3 regions of the Nonomuraea sp. B208 genome follow, and region 2 is predicted to be linked to each of the others. Evidence: riboswitches for the same ligand, from Rfam matches in the RefSeq annotation. Region 2 holds a riboswitch; each other region holds the start of a gene.
The links. Region 2 has a riboswitch for S-adenosylmethionine ahead of thrC (threonine synthase). Riboswitches for the same ligand answer to the same signal wherever they lie in the genome.

Region 1 (4,400 bases), 720 kb from region 2:
AGCTCCCCGTCGAGCACCAGGAAGAACTCGTCCGTGTCGTCGTGGACGTGCCAGACGTGCTCGCCCTCGACCTTCGCGACGCGTACGTCGTAGTCGTTGACCCGCGTGACGATCCGAGGGCTCCAGAGGGCGTCGAAGGAGGCCAGGGCCTGGCTGAGGGCGATGGGTTCGAGGTTCACGAGTGCATCCTGTCCCACCGGACCCGCCCGGCGTGAGTGCTAGGAATAGCACATGCCGCAAGAATCCTCGCACATCGCCTCGGACGCGCACCGGGTCGTCGTGATCGTGGACGAGAACTCCAACCCCTTCGAGCTGGGCTGCGCGACCGAGGTCTTCGGCCTGCGCCGGCCCGAGCTCGGCCGCGACCTGTACGACTTCCGCCTGTGCTCCCCCGAGCCGCGCACCCTGATGCGGGACGGGTTCTTCACCCTCACGGGCGTCGCCGGCCTGGAGGCGGCCGACGCGGCGGACACCCTGATCGTCCCGAACCGTCCCGACGTCGAGGTGCCCAGAAGAACCGCCGTGCTCGACGCCATCCGCCGGGCGCACGCGCGCGGCGCCCGCCTGGTCGGCTTCTGCAGCGGCGCCTTCACCCTGGCCGAGGCCGGGGTGCTCGACGGACGCCGGGCCACCGCGCACTGGCAGTGGGCGGACTCCTTCCGGGCCCGCTTCCCTTCCGTCCGCCTTGAGACGGACGTGCTGTTCGTGGACGACGGCGACATCCTCACCGCCGCGGGCAGCGCGGCCGCGCTCGACCTCGGCCTGCACATCGTCCGCCGCGACCACGGCGCGGAGGTCGCCAACTCGGTGAGCCGGCGGCTGGTCTTCGCCGCCCACCGCGACGGCGGGCAGCGGCAGTTCGTGGAGCGGCCGGTGCCCGAGGTGCCTGACGAGTCGCTGGCGCCCGTACTCGCCTGGGCCCAGGAGCACCTGGACGCCCCGCTCACGGTGTCCGACCTCGCGGCCCGCGCCTCGGTCAGCGCGGCCACCCTGCACCGCCGCTTCCAGGCGCAACTGGGCACCACCCCGCTCGCCTGGCTGACGGGGGAACGCCTCGCCCTGGCCTGCCGGCTGATCGAACGGGGCGAGTCCCGCTTCGAGACGGTCGCCCGGCACACCGGCCTGGGCACGGCCGCGAACCTTCGCGCGCTGATGCGCCGCAGGATCGGCCTCACCCCTCTGCAGTACCGCCACCGCTTCGGCCCGGGCCAGGCGCCGACGCCGAGGCCAGCCGGGTCATGAGGGTCCGCCGGACGGCCGGCCAGTCGGACGAGACCACCGCGAACATCGCCGAGTCCCGCAGCAGCCCCTCCTCGCCGGGCGCCCACGACATCGACCAGTTGCGCAGGACCCCCTCGAAGCCGATGCCGAGCTGCTCCAGCGCACGTCGGCACCGGTGGTTGCGGGCGTCGGTCTTCAGATCGACCCGCGCGACGCCGATGCTCTCGAACGCGTACGTAAGCAGCAGCAGCTTCGCCTCGGCGTTGATCCCGGTGCCCTGCGCCGACGCCGCGAGCCAGGTGAAGCCGATCTCGATCGCCCGCAGGGAGTCCGGCCGGTCCGGCCACGGCCGCGGATCCCAGAACGCGGTGCACCCCACGGCTTTCCCGTCACGTACGCGGATCTGGGCGAACGGCGTCAGCCCGTCCCTGGCCAACTGCGCCGCGACATACCCCCGCATCCCGGGCCCTCGGGGAACCAGCGTGAACCCGTAGGACGCCCGGTCCTCCTCGGCGGCCTCCGCCAGGTCCGCCGCGTGTTCCATCGTCAACGGCTCCAGCCGTACCAGGGAACCGGCGAGCACGGGAACGTCGAGCTGAACGCTCATCAGACCTTCCTCATCGTTCCTGGCGTTGGCACCTTGCCCGAGCTGGGCAGGTTGCCGGACCGTCACAGGGCCAGGCCCCTCAGATCCTCTGGATGATCGTCGAAAGTCGATCTTCCCCAACGACCGCCGGCAGCGTCAAGCCTGGAGGAGGGCGGCCGCGAGGATCCCGGCCAGCCATTTCTCGTACTCGGCCTCGCTCCACCCGCAGACCTCGGTCAGCTTCTCGAAGTTCTCCGTCGAGGTGAGGACGTAGATCTGCGCGGCCGCCCTGGCAGGAGCGAGGCCCGGCCGCAGGGCCCCGAGCGCGTGCAGGTGGTGGGCCGGCCCGTGGCTGCCCTTCAGCCGCTCGCGTTCGATGTCGGCCAGGACCTCCTGGAGCCCCGCGTCGGCCGGGGAGGCGGCGGCGGCCGCGCGCAGGACGCGGTGCACGGGCTGGATGCGCCGGAGGATCCCGGTGGCCATGGCGGCGTACCGGGCCAGCTTGCGTGCGGGATCGGGTTCGTCGATGATCGCCTGCACCTCGGGGCGGTCGCTCTGCGGCAGGGGCCGGGCGTCGCCGGCCAGCGTGATGTCGTAGACGAGCTTGGCCAGGGCGGGCTTGCCTCCGGGGGAGGACGTGTACAGCGTCTGGAGCGCCACCCCCGCCTCGCGGGCGACCTCGGCCATGGTCGTGTCCGCGTAGCCCTTCCTGATCATGAGTTCCCGCGCCGCGCCCGCGATCCTCTGCCGCGTGGCCTCGGCCTGCTCCTGCCGCAGAGCGCTGGAGTAGGGACGGCGCTTCTTCCGCTCAGTCATCGCCAGCCATACTCCCAGAACCACATTGAATAGAAGCCCTTCTAATGAAAGCTTCTGTCTATACCCAACTCCCGGAGATGCCGATGTCCTTGGTGCTGACCGCGGCCAGGATGGTCGCGCTGCTGCTGATCGGCCTGTACGCGGGCGGCGTCGTCTTCGTCCTCCTCGCCCCGTCCGTGGCCCGCCTGCCGGGACCTGCCTACGTCCGGTACTGGCAGGCGCTCAACGTCGACTACGGCCGCGCCATGCCGCCGCTGCTGCTGGCCGGCATCGCGGCGCTGATCGTCGCGGCCGCCCTGTCGTGGCCCCGAGGATGGTTCGCCTTCGGCCTCACCGCCGCCGCCCTGATCCTGGTGATCCTCACCGTGGCCCTCACCCTGACGGGCCTGGAGCCACTCAACCGGCTGGCGGACGCCTGGGACCCCGACCTCCTGCCCGCCGACTGGGAGGAGAGCCGCCGTCGGTGGTTGAACCTGCACCTCGTACGGACCGCGCTCGCGCTCGCGGCGTTCGCCTCCCTGATCACCGTCCAGACCTTCGACCGCACCTGAACAGCGGCCTTCAGCGCGGGAACTCGTCCGTCCACCCGGTGGTGACGGAGATGTACGAGTTGCTGATCGCCGCACCTCCTTCGGCGGTCAGCAGGATGGTGGCACGCGTCACCCGGGCGGCCTCAGGATCGACGACCATCTTGACCTCCACCTTCCCGGAGAGCGGGATCACCAGCTCCTGCCCGTCCTCGACAGGCCCCACGTTCCTGACCCCGGGGGTGGCGGCGAGGGCCTCGAATGCCGCCGAACGGACCCGCGCGGGCGTCGGCAGCTCCGTGATCAGCTCGATCAGCGGGGAGACGAGCTCGCCTTGCCGGTCGGCAGGGAACATGGCGCTGTCCTGGCGGGGCAGCCCGGCGATGTGCTCCTTCAGCTTCTCCGGATCCGCCGGAAGCCCTTCGAGCTCCTCGAACCCGATCTCGGCGCCCATGAGTCTGAACGGCGCCGGGTCCTCGACGACCGAGCCGGGCGTGGCGGACGGCTCGTTCCTGGACCAGTGGCGGCCGTCGCGGGTGGTCCAGCTCTCCTGCACATGGGGCCCGTCCGGGCCCTGGAACGTACGCTTGATGTGCCAGTAGGTCCCCGTCCCCTGGGAGACGTGCTCGGCGCTGGCCGCCGCCATGAGCAGGACGTCCCTGCCCGAGACCGGCGCGGCGGCGGGCTGGAACACGCCGGCGACGATCAATGCGGCGGCCACCGCGGCGGCCACCGCCATGCCCAGCACCGGCAGGCGCCGGCGGGCGCGGCTGCGCCTCATCCTGTCCTGGAGACGTCCCCTGCTGCGGGCGATCGCCTCGGCGGACGGCTCGGGCTTGGCCAGAAGGGTCGCGACGGCGTTCAGGTCATCCACGGGCTTTCTCCTTGTCGACGATGGCGACGATCTTGCTGCGGGCCCGGCTGAGCCGGGAGCCCACGGTGCCGACGGCGATGCCGAGCGCCTGAGCCACTTCGTCATAACTGAGCTGGCCCAGGGCCACGAGCAGCAGCACGTCGCGCTCGCCGCCGGACAGGGCGGCCAGCGCCCTGGCCAGCTGCGGCTGCATGCGCTCGGCGGCGACCGAGGTGACGACCCGGTCCTCGTGGCCTTCCACGACGGGCTCGGGTCCCAGCTTGGCCAGCGCCTTGTAGTGGCGGGTCTCCTTGCGGCGGTGCCTGGCGATCAGATTGGTGGCGATGCCGAACAGCCAGGGCCGAAGGTCTCCGCGTTCCGGGTCGTACCGGTCGCG
Region 2 (4,400 bases):
GTCGTGCCGGCTCGGGTAGGCGAAGGCCAGGTGCACCACGCGGCCGTGCCACTCGGGATGGGCGGCCAGGAACTCGCCGTAGGCCACCAGGCCGCGCACGATGTTCTTCGACAGCTCGGTGCGGTCGATGCGGACGATGAGGCGGCGGTCGCCGACCTGCTCCCTGATCGCCGTGATGTGCGACTCGACGTCGGGCTCGCCGGCCCGCTCCCACAGCGCCGCGCCGTCCACCCCCAGGCTGTGGACGCCGATCCTGGTGGTGCGGCCCTCGTGGGTGACGCTGCGGGCCGCCCGGTCGACCTCCGCCCCGAGCACCGCCTCGCAGCAGTCCATGAACGCCGCCGCCCACCGCTCGGCCAGGAACCCGGCGTGGTCGGCGCCGAGTATGCCCTCCAGGACCTCGCCGGCCACCTCGTCGGGCAGCAGCGAGAAGTACTCGGGCGGCGCCCACGGGGTGTGGCTGAAGTGCGCGATGCGCAGGTCGGGCCGCTCGGCCCTGAGCATGGCGGGGGTGAGCGTGAGGTGGTAGTCCTGCACCATCACGCGGGCGCCGTGGCCGGCCTCCTCGGCGAGGGCGAGCGCGAAGGCGCCGTTGTAGTCGCGGTAGGACTCCCACTCGCGGGCGAAGCGGATGCCGAAGCTGGGCGCGTTGGGGATGTCGTAGAGCAGGTGGTTGACGAACCACAGGGTGGAGTTGGCCACGGCGTTGTAGGCGCGATGGAACGTGGTCGCGGGGATGTCGAGCATGCGCAGCGGCCCGGTGTCGTAGCCGGCCTGGTCGAGCCGGCCGCCGGGGGACAGGCGCACGGCGCCGCGGTCGTCGTCGGACAGCGCCGCGCAGACCCACAGGACCCCGTCGTCCTTGGCGACCCCGGACAACCCGGAGACGAGACCGCCGCCGCCCCGTCTCATGATGAGAACACCGTCGTCGGAGACGGTGAAGGAGACCGGCCCTCTGTTGGAGGCCACGAGGACGCTGTTCATCGAAGCTCCTTCCGATCATAGGATCGCAGCTATGGCGCTTGATGAGCTAACCGAGGAACTCGCCCGATCCGCCGCCGCTGGAGATCATCGCGCGCTCGGCGAGTTGCTGGCCAGGATCGAGCCGGATGTGATGCGCCACTGCTCCCGGATTCTTCCGTACCACCAGGATGCCGAGGAGGCGTCGCAGGACACCCTGCTCGCGGTGGCGCGCAACATCGGCCGCTTCGAGGGGCGTGCCAGGTTCAGCACCTGGCTGCACATCGTCACGGCCAACTGCGCGCGCACCACCTACCGGTCGCTGAAGCGCAGGGCGGCCGAGCAGACCTCCGACGAGCTGCCGACGCAGAAGCCCGACGCGCGGCGGGTCAGCGTGATCGCCGGCTCGCGGCTCGACCTGCTCGACGCGATGGAGGCGCTGGAGGCCGACAAGCCCGATCTCGCGCAGGCGCTGGTCCTGCGCGACATCGTGCAGCTCGACTACAACGAGGTGGCCGAGCAGCTCGGCATCCCGCTGGGCACCGCGAAGTCGCGCATCCACCAGGCGCGCAAGTACGTCCAGGCGGCGCTGGGTGACGACTATCGGTGAGACGCCCCGTCTCAGTCTTTGAGACAGGTGGTCGTTCCCGCCGCTTCGGCGGGTAGAGTCGTGTGCAACAACTTCATACAGCTCATCCAGAGGGGTGGAGGGACCGGCCCTGCGAAGCCCCGGCAACCCTCCCGGCTTTCGACTCGCGACCTGGCGAGGCCGACCGGGACAAGGTGCCAATTCCGGTTCGCGGTCAAGGTGGCCGTGGGCGAAGATGAGGGAAGGCCTCGCTTCATGTCGCACGACTTTGGTCCTGCCGTCGCTCTGTCCTGCCGCGAGTGCGGCGCCCGTTACCCGCTCGGGCCGAGCTTCGCGTGTCTGGAGTGTTTCGGGCCGCTCGAAGCGGCCTACGAGTTCGGCCGGGTGACCCGCGAGGACATCGCCGCGGGCCCGGCCAACATCTGGCGCTACCGCTCGCTGCTCCCGGTCCCCGCCGACGTGGCGAGCAAGCCCAACATGAACCCCGGCTGGACGAAGCTGGTCAGGGCGGGCAACCTCGGGCGGGCGCTCGGCATCAAGTCCCTGCACGTCAAGGACGACTCCGGCAACCCCACCCACTCCTTCAAGGACCGGGTGGTCGCCATCGCCGTCGAGGCGGCGCGCAACTTCGGCTTCCACACGCTCTCCTGCTCCTCCACCGGCAACCTCGCGGGCGCGGTGACCGCCGCCGCGGCGCGGGCCGGGCTCGACGCCTGCGTGTTCATCCCGGCCGACCTCGAAGAGGCGAAGATCGCCATGGCCCGGGTGTTCGGCGGCAAGCTGATCGGCATCGACGGCACCTACGACGAGGTCAACCGGTTCTGCTCCGAGCTGATCGGCGACCCGCTGGGCGACAAGTGGGGGTTCGTCAACGTCAACCTGCGGCCCTACTACGCCGAGGGCTCCAAGACGCTCGCGTACGAGATCGCCGAACAGCTCGGCTGGCGGCTGCCTGAGCAGATCGTCATCCCGATCGCCTCGGGCTCGCAGCTCACCAAGATCGACAAGGGCTTCAAGGAGCTCATCGCCCTGGGCCTGGTCGAGGACACCCCCTACAAGGTCTTCGGGGCGCAGGCCGCCGGGTGCTCGCCGGTGTCGGCGGCGTACAAGGCGGGGCACGACGTCGTCCAGCCGGTCAAGCCCAACACCATCGCGAAGTCGCTGGCGATCGGCAACCCGGCCGACGGCCCGTACGTGCTGGACATCGCCCGGCGCACCGGCGGGGCCGTCGAGGACGTCACCGACGCCGAGGTCGTGGCCGCGATCAAGCTGCTGGCCTCGACCGAGGGCATCTTCGCCGAGACCGCGGGCGGCGTCACCGTGGGCGTGCTCAAGAAGCTCGTCGAGGCGGGGCGGCTCGACCCCGAGGCGGAGACCGTGGTCCTCAACACCGGCGACGGCCTGAAGACGCTGGACGCCATCGCCGGCGAGTCGTCGCGGCCCACCGCCGTGATCAAGCCGTCTCTCGACGCGTTCCGCGCGGCTGTCTGACAACCAGGAAAGGCGAGATAACCATGAGCGTTACTGTTCGGATTCCCACCATTCTGCGCACCTACACCGGCGGAAACGCGGAAGTGAGTGGCGAAGGCGCGACTCTTCGTGACGTGCTCGCCAAGCTCGATGCCGACTACCCGGGCATCGGCGCGAGAATTCTGGATGAATCGGGCAAGATTCGGCGTTTTGTCAACGTTTACGTTGGGGAAGAGGACGTCCGTTTCGCCGAGGGCCTGGACACCGCCGTCCCTCAGGGCACGCAGATCTCCATCATCCCGGCGGTCGCCGGCGGCTGAGTGCCCGTACGACTCCACAGAAGGCGCCCCAAGCGGGCGCCTTCTGCTTTTCGGGCCTATTCAAACGTTGAAGTACCCGCACTGCGAACAAATGCGTCTTTCGTGGATTGACTCTGTTGCCAAACCCCTTGCCACAGGTATGGTCGAGGCGATCGTCTGGCTGTTTTGTCGTTAAGTCGGACGATTACGGGTCTCGCGGTGGAATGGGCGAGATCTGTAGCCCCAGTAAGAGGAGTCGGAAGTGGCGCAGGGCACCGTCAAGTGGTTCAACGCGGACAAGGGCTACGGCTTCATCGCGGTAGACGGTGGTAAGGATGTATTCGTCCATTACTCCGCGATACTGATGGACGGGTACCGATCTCTCGAGCAGGGCCAGCGGGTCGAGTTCGAGATCACGCAGGGCCAGAAGGGACCGCAGGCCGAGTCTGTCCGCTCGGTCTGATTTACGTCACCTGGTATGCACCGGCGGGGCCCGTGCGGCAGCGCAGTCCGTACGAGCCCGCCACCCTCGTAGTCGTCGATCGGCGGCGGGCCACACGGTGAGCGGCCCGCCGTCCCTATGCGGATCGGCTGACCTGCGCGGAGACCCCTCCAGAAGGTCGTTCGCTTGCACTCGGCAGGGTAGAGTGCTAAACAGTTCGTTGGCACTCTGTGTGGCAGAGTGCCAATAACTCGGGATCGAGACGATGGGGTCTGCCGAACGGAGATGCAGTCCCTGGCCGTCGCGGGCGTCGGCTCGGTCCAGGACAAGCCACCCTGCATCTGGGAGGTCTAGCCTTATGGCAGCCAAGATGATCGCGTTTGACGAGGACGCCCGGCGCGGTCTCGAGCGCGGTATGAACCAGCTCGCTGACGCCGTCAAGGTGACCTTGGGCCCCAAGGGCCGCAACGTCGTGCTGGAGAAGAAGTGGGGCGCCCCCACGATCACCAACGACGGTGTGTCCATCGCCAAGGAGATCGAGCTCGAGGACCCTTGGGAGAAGATCGGCGCCGAGCTGGTCAAGGAAGTCGCCAAGAAGACGGACGACGTCGCGGGCGACGGCACCACCACCGCCACCGTG
Region 3 (4,400 bases), 450 kb from region 2:
GCAGATGTTCGGCGGGATGGGGGTCCCGCTGCCCGGCGCGGCCGCCGGCTTCGCCACCGTGGTCGAGACCGTCGGCGGCGTCTTCCTCATTCTCGGGCTGCTGGTGCGGCCGGTGGCGTTGCTGCTGCTGATCGACATGATCGGCGCGATCGTCTTCGTGCACGGGAACAGGGGCGTCCTGGTGGGCGAGGGCGGATGGGAGCTGGCGGGCGCGCTCGGCGCGCTGTGCCTGCTGTTCCTGGCGCTCGGCGGCGGCCGGATCGGGCTGGACGGGCTGTTCGGCGCGATCTTCCGGCGCCGCGCGCGGCAGCGGGTCGCCGAGGACGAGCTGATCGAGCACCGGCGCGGCCCGGCCATGGGTCCGGGCCCGTCCAACGTCAACGTCAGGCCCGGCGGCGCGGAGGGCGCCTACCAGCCGGGCGCCGGAGGGCCGATGACGCCCGCGGAGCCGGGGATGCCCGCCGAGCGGCCGGAGGCCCCCCGGCAGCCGGCCGCGCCGCGCACCCACGCGGGCGGGCTCGACGACGCGGACATGCGCGACATCGACGCCCTGGTCTCCGAGGACCAGCCGGAGCACCGCAAGCCGCCGAACCGCTGACCGGGCGCCCGGCCGCCCGCGGTCAGCGGGAGACGATGGCGCGCAGAGCCTCGATGAGCCGGTCCACGTGCTCCTGTGTGGTCCCGATGCCGATGGAGGCCCGTACGGCCGAGGCCGTGCCGTCCTCGCACCCGCCGTCGGCCGTGCCCAGCAGGTGCCGGACGAACGGGTGCGCGCAGAACTTGCCGTCGCGCACCCCGATGCCGTACTCGCCGGACAGCGCCTCGGCCACCTCCCGCGCCGTGTGCCCGTCCACGGTGAACGACACGATGCCCACGCGCGGGTGGTCGTCACCCCACAGGGCCAGCTCGCGTACGCCCTCGATGGTGGCGAGCCCGGCGCGCAGCCGCGCGAGCAGCCGCTCCTCCTCGCGCACCAGCGCGGTCCAGCCGGTGGCGCTGAGCGCGTCGCAGGCCGCGGCGAGCGCGATCGCGCCGAGCACGTTGGGGGTGCCCGCCTCGTGGCGCGGCTCGGGGTCCTCGTGCCACTCGGCCTCCTCGCCCACCGCGCGCACCGCGCCGCCGCCCTTCAGGTACGGCTCCCCGCCCGCCAGCCAGTCCCCGCGTCCCACCAGCGCCCCCGCGCCGAACGGCGCGTACAGCTTGTGCCCGGAGAAGGCCACGTAGTCGAGGTCCAGCGCGGTCAGGTTGAGCCGCCGGTGTGGCACGAACTGCGCGGCGTCCACCAGGATGCGCGCCCCGTGGCGGTGCGCGATGTGCGCCAGCGCGGCGATCGGCCACAGCTCGCCGGTGACGTTGGAGGCGGCGGTGACGACGAGCAGCTTGGGTCCGTCGATGGCGGCCAGCGCCTCGTCGGCGGCCCGTACGGCCTCACCGGGGAAGGCGGGCGGGGCCAGCCGGACGGCCTCGGCCCAGGGCAGGAGCGAGGCGTGGTGCTCGGTGTCGAAGACCACGACGGTGGTGCCGGCGGGCAGGCAGCGGGCCAGCAGGTTGGTGGCGTCGGTGGTGTTGCGGGTGAAGATCACGGCGTCGGAGGGGCGGGCGCCGACGAACGCCCGTACGGTGTGGCGGGCCTGCTCGTACCTGGCGGTGGTGAGCTGGGAGGCGTAGCCGGCGCCGCGGTGGACGCTGGAGTAGGCCGGGAGCGCGGCGGCGACGGCGGCGCTGACCGGCTCGAGACAGGGCGCGCTGGCGGCGTAGTCGAGGTTGGCGTACCGGACGAGCCGGCCGCCCTTGACCGGCACCTCCAGGTCGGCCCCGACCACGGCGGGGATGGGCCGGGCGCTCTCCGGCGCGGCGGCGGCGGGGGCCTCGGCGGGGGCGGCGGCGTCGTTGAAGATCGTCAGCGTGGGCACAGCACTGCTCCTCGGGTCATCGGACCCCAGGGAACGGCCTCGGAGCCCGCGCTTGCCCGCCACACCTCGTGACGGACCAGGTCTTCACCCGGGGCACCCCGCCGCGGACGCGAGGGTTGCCGGCCAGCTAGCCGGGGCTTGTCGCTGGCACTCATGACCTACGCCCGCACTATAACCGACACCCCGCGGCCGGACGCAAGCCCGTGAACTTATGCGGCGGGTAATGCGTTGTGCCCGAAAAGTTCTCGGCCCGCGTGTCACGGAGGTATGCAGATGTTGGACTGGGTCGCCGATCCCCAAATCTGGATCGGCTTCTTCACTCTCGTCGCCCTGGAGATCGTCCTGGGGATCGACAACATCATCTTCATCTCCATCCTGGCCGGGAAGCTGCCGCCCGAGCAGCGCGACAGGGCCCGGGTGCTCGGTCTGGCCGCGGCCCTGGTCAGCCGGCTGCTCCTGCTGCTCGGCCTGTCGTGGGTGGTGCAGCTCACCGAGCCGCTGTTCACGGTGCTCGGGCACGAGATCTCGGGGCGCGACCTCATCCTGCTGCTGGGAGGGCTCTTCCTGCTCGGCAAGAGCGTCACCGAGATCGGTCACACCATGGACGGCCCGGCGGGCAAGGACGGCAAGAACGCCGCCGCCGTCTCGTTCACGTCGGTGATCGTGCAGATCATGGTCCTGGACGTGGTCTTCTCGCTGGACTCGGTCATCACCGCGGTCGGCATGGTGGACGAGCTCGGCGTGATGATCGCGGCGGTCGTGGTGGCGGTGCTGGTGATGTTGTTCGCCTCGGGGCCGATCAGCCGTTTCGTGGACCAGCACCCGAGCGTCAAGATGCTGGCGCTGGCGTTCCTGGTGCTGATCGGCGTGGTGCTCGTGGCCGAGGGGCTGGACCAGCACATCCCGAAGGGCTACATCTACTTCGCGATGGCGTTCTCGGTGGTCGTGGAGCTGCTGAACATCCGGGTGCGCAGCAAGAACGCCAGGCAGCGGCAGGTGGAGGCTGCCGAGCAGGAGGGGGAGCCTCCTAAGATGCAATAGTGCACTTTGACCCCTGGAATCCGGATTTCGTAGCCCATCCGTACCCGGTCTACGACGAGCTGCGGCGCGAGCGGCCCGTCTGCTACTACGAGCCCACGAACCAGTGGCTCGTCTCCCGCCACGCGGACGTCAACGCCCTGCTCAGGGACCGCCGCCTGGGCCGGTCGTACCTGCACGTGGCCACGCACGAGGAGTTCGGCAGGCCGCAGGAGCCGGAGTTCCAGGAGCCGTTCTGGCGGGTGATCAGGGCGGGCATGCTGGACGTCGAGCCGCCGGTGCACACGAGGCTGCGCCGGCTGGTGTCGAAGGCGTTCACGCCGCGCATGGTCGAGTCCCTGCGGCCGCGCGTGCGGGCCATCGCGGGCGGCCTCGCGGACGCGTTCGTGGCGAAGGGCGGGGGCGACCTGCTCGCCGAGGTCGCCGAGCCGCTGCCGGTCACGGTGATCGCGGAGATGCTCGGCATCCCCGAGGCCGACCGCCACCTGCTCCGCCCCTGGTCGGCCGACATCTGCGGCATGTACGAGCTCAACCCGGCCGTCGAGGCGCAGCACACCGCCGTCCGCGCGGCCACGGAGTTCGCCGCCTACCTCAGGGACCTGGCCCGCGCCCGCCGCGCCGCCCCCGGCGACGACCTGATCAGCGCGCTCGCCCAGATCCCCGAGCTGACCGAGGACGAGCTGATCGGCACCTGCGTGCTGCTGCTCAACGCCGGCCACGAGGCCACGGTCAACGTCACCGGCAACGGCTGGTGGTCGCTGTTCAGGAACCCGGAGGAGCTGGCCCGGCTGCGCGCCAACCGCTCGCTGCTGCCCACCGCCGTCGAGGAGCTGCTGCGCTGGGACACGCCGCTGCAGATGTTCGAGCGGTGGGTGCTGGAGGACATCGAGGTCCACGGGGTGGAGATCCCGCGCGGGGCCGAGGTGGCGCTGCTGTTCGGCTCGGCCAACCGGGACCCGGCCGTGTTCGAGGACCCGGACCGGCTGGACGTGGGCAGGGCCGACAACCCGCACATCTCCTTCGGCGCCGGCATCCACTTCTGCCTGGGGGCGCCGCTGGCCCGCATCGAGCTGATCGAGTCGTTCGGGGCGCTGCTGGACCGTACGGCGAGCCTGGAGCTGCGCGAGGAGCCCTCGTGGAAGCCCGGCTACGTCATCCGCGGCCTGGAGGCACTCCACCTCACCGCCACCCCCGCCTGAGCGCCGTCAGCGCCGTCAGCGGCGCTGGTCGAGCCAGCCGAAGCCGCCGAGCCCGGACGGGTCGATGAGCTCGCCCTCCTCCGACGCCCGGGCCAGCGCCCGCAGGTAGCCGCGCGGATCCCGGTGCGCCAGCTCGACCGGCGGCCGGGCGCCGGTCAGCCCCAGGGAGCGCAGCGCCGCGCGCTGTGTGGACAAGGTTGTGGATATCGCGCCCGCCCGGCGGCCCGCCTCGGCGCAGGCGTCGAGCGCC

Region 1: it holds a riboswitch for S-adenosylmethionine, as region 2 does, so the genes downstream of both, AC27IY_RS16945 (GNAT family N-acetyltransferase) here and thrC (threonine synthase) in region 2, are expected to answer to the same signal.
Region 3: it holds a riboswitch for S-adenosylmethionine, as region 2 does, so the genes downstream of both, AC27IY_RS18440 (aminotransferase class V-fold PLP-dependent enzyme) here and thrC (threonine synthase) in region 2, are expected to answer to the same signal.

What each region holds. Positions count from the first base shown of each region.
Region 1 covers NZ_BAAJOU010000021.1:53,686-58,085, forward strand. Annotated here, with positions in the region: gene AC27IY_RS16935 (cupin domain-containing protein) at 1-179, opposite strand, end outside; gene AC27IY_RS16940 (GlxA family transcriptional regulator) at 232-1,242, shown strand; gene AC27IY_RS16945 (GNAT family N-acetyltransferase) at 1,172-1,828, opposite strand; SAM riboswitch class I at 1,822-1,927, opposite strand; gene AC27IY_RS16950 (TetR/AcrR family transcriptional regulator) at 1,964-2,623, opposite strand; gene AC27IY_RS16955 (anthrone oxygenase family protein) at 2,707-3,174, shown strand; gene AC27IY_RS16960 (CU044_5270 family protein) at 3,185-4,024, opposite strand; gene AC27IY_RS16965 (RNA polymerase sigma factor) at 4,017-4,400, opposite strand, start outside.
Region 2 covers NZ_BAAJOU010000021.1:774,975-779,374, forward strand. Annotated here, with positions in the region: gene AC27IY_RS20690 (alpha,alpha-trehalose-phosphate synthase (UDP-forming)) at 1-984, opposite strand, end outside; gene AC27IY_RS20695 (RNA polymerase sigma factor) at 1,016-1,570, shown strand; SAM riboswitch class I at 1,650-1,791, shown strand; gene thrC (threonine synthase) at 1,805-3,040, shown strand; gene AC27IY_RS20705 (MoaD/ThiS family protein) at 3,064-3,339, shown strand; gene AC27IY_RS20710 (cold-shock protein) at 3,581-3,781, shown strand; gene groL (chaperonin GroEL) at 4,119-4,400, shown strand, end outside.
Region 3 covers NZ_BAAJOU010000021.1:320,777-325,176, forward strand. Annotated here, with positions in the region: gene AC27IY_RS18435 (DoxX family protein) at 1-598, shown strand, start outside; gene AC27IY_RS18440 (aminotransferase class V-fold PLP-dependent enzyme) at 621-1,913, opposite strand; SAM riboswitch class IV at 1,957-2,072, opposite strand; gene AC27IY_RS18445 (TerC family protein) at 2,187-2,954, shown strand; gene AC27IY_RS18450 (cytochrome P450) at 2,954-4,150, shown strand; gene AC27IY_RS18455 (SAM-dependent methyltransferase) at 4,166-4,400, opposite strand, start outside.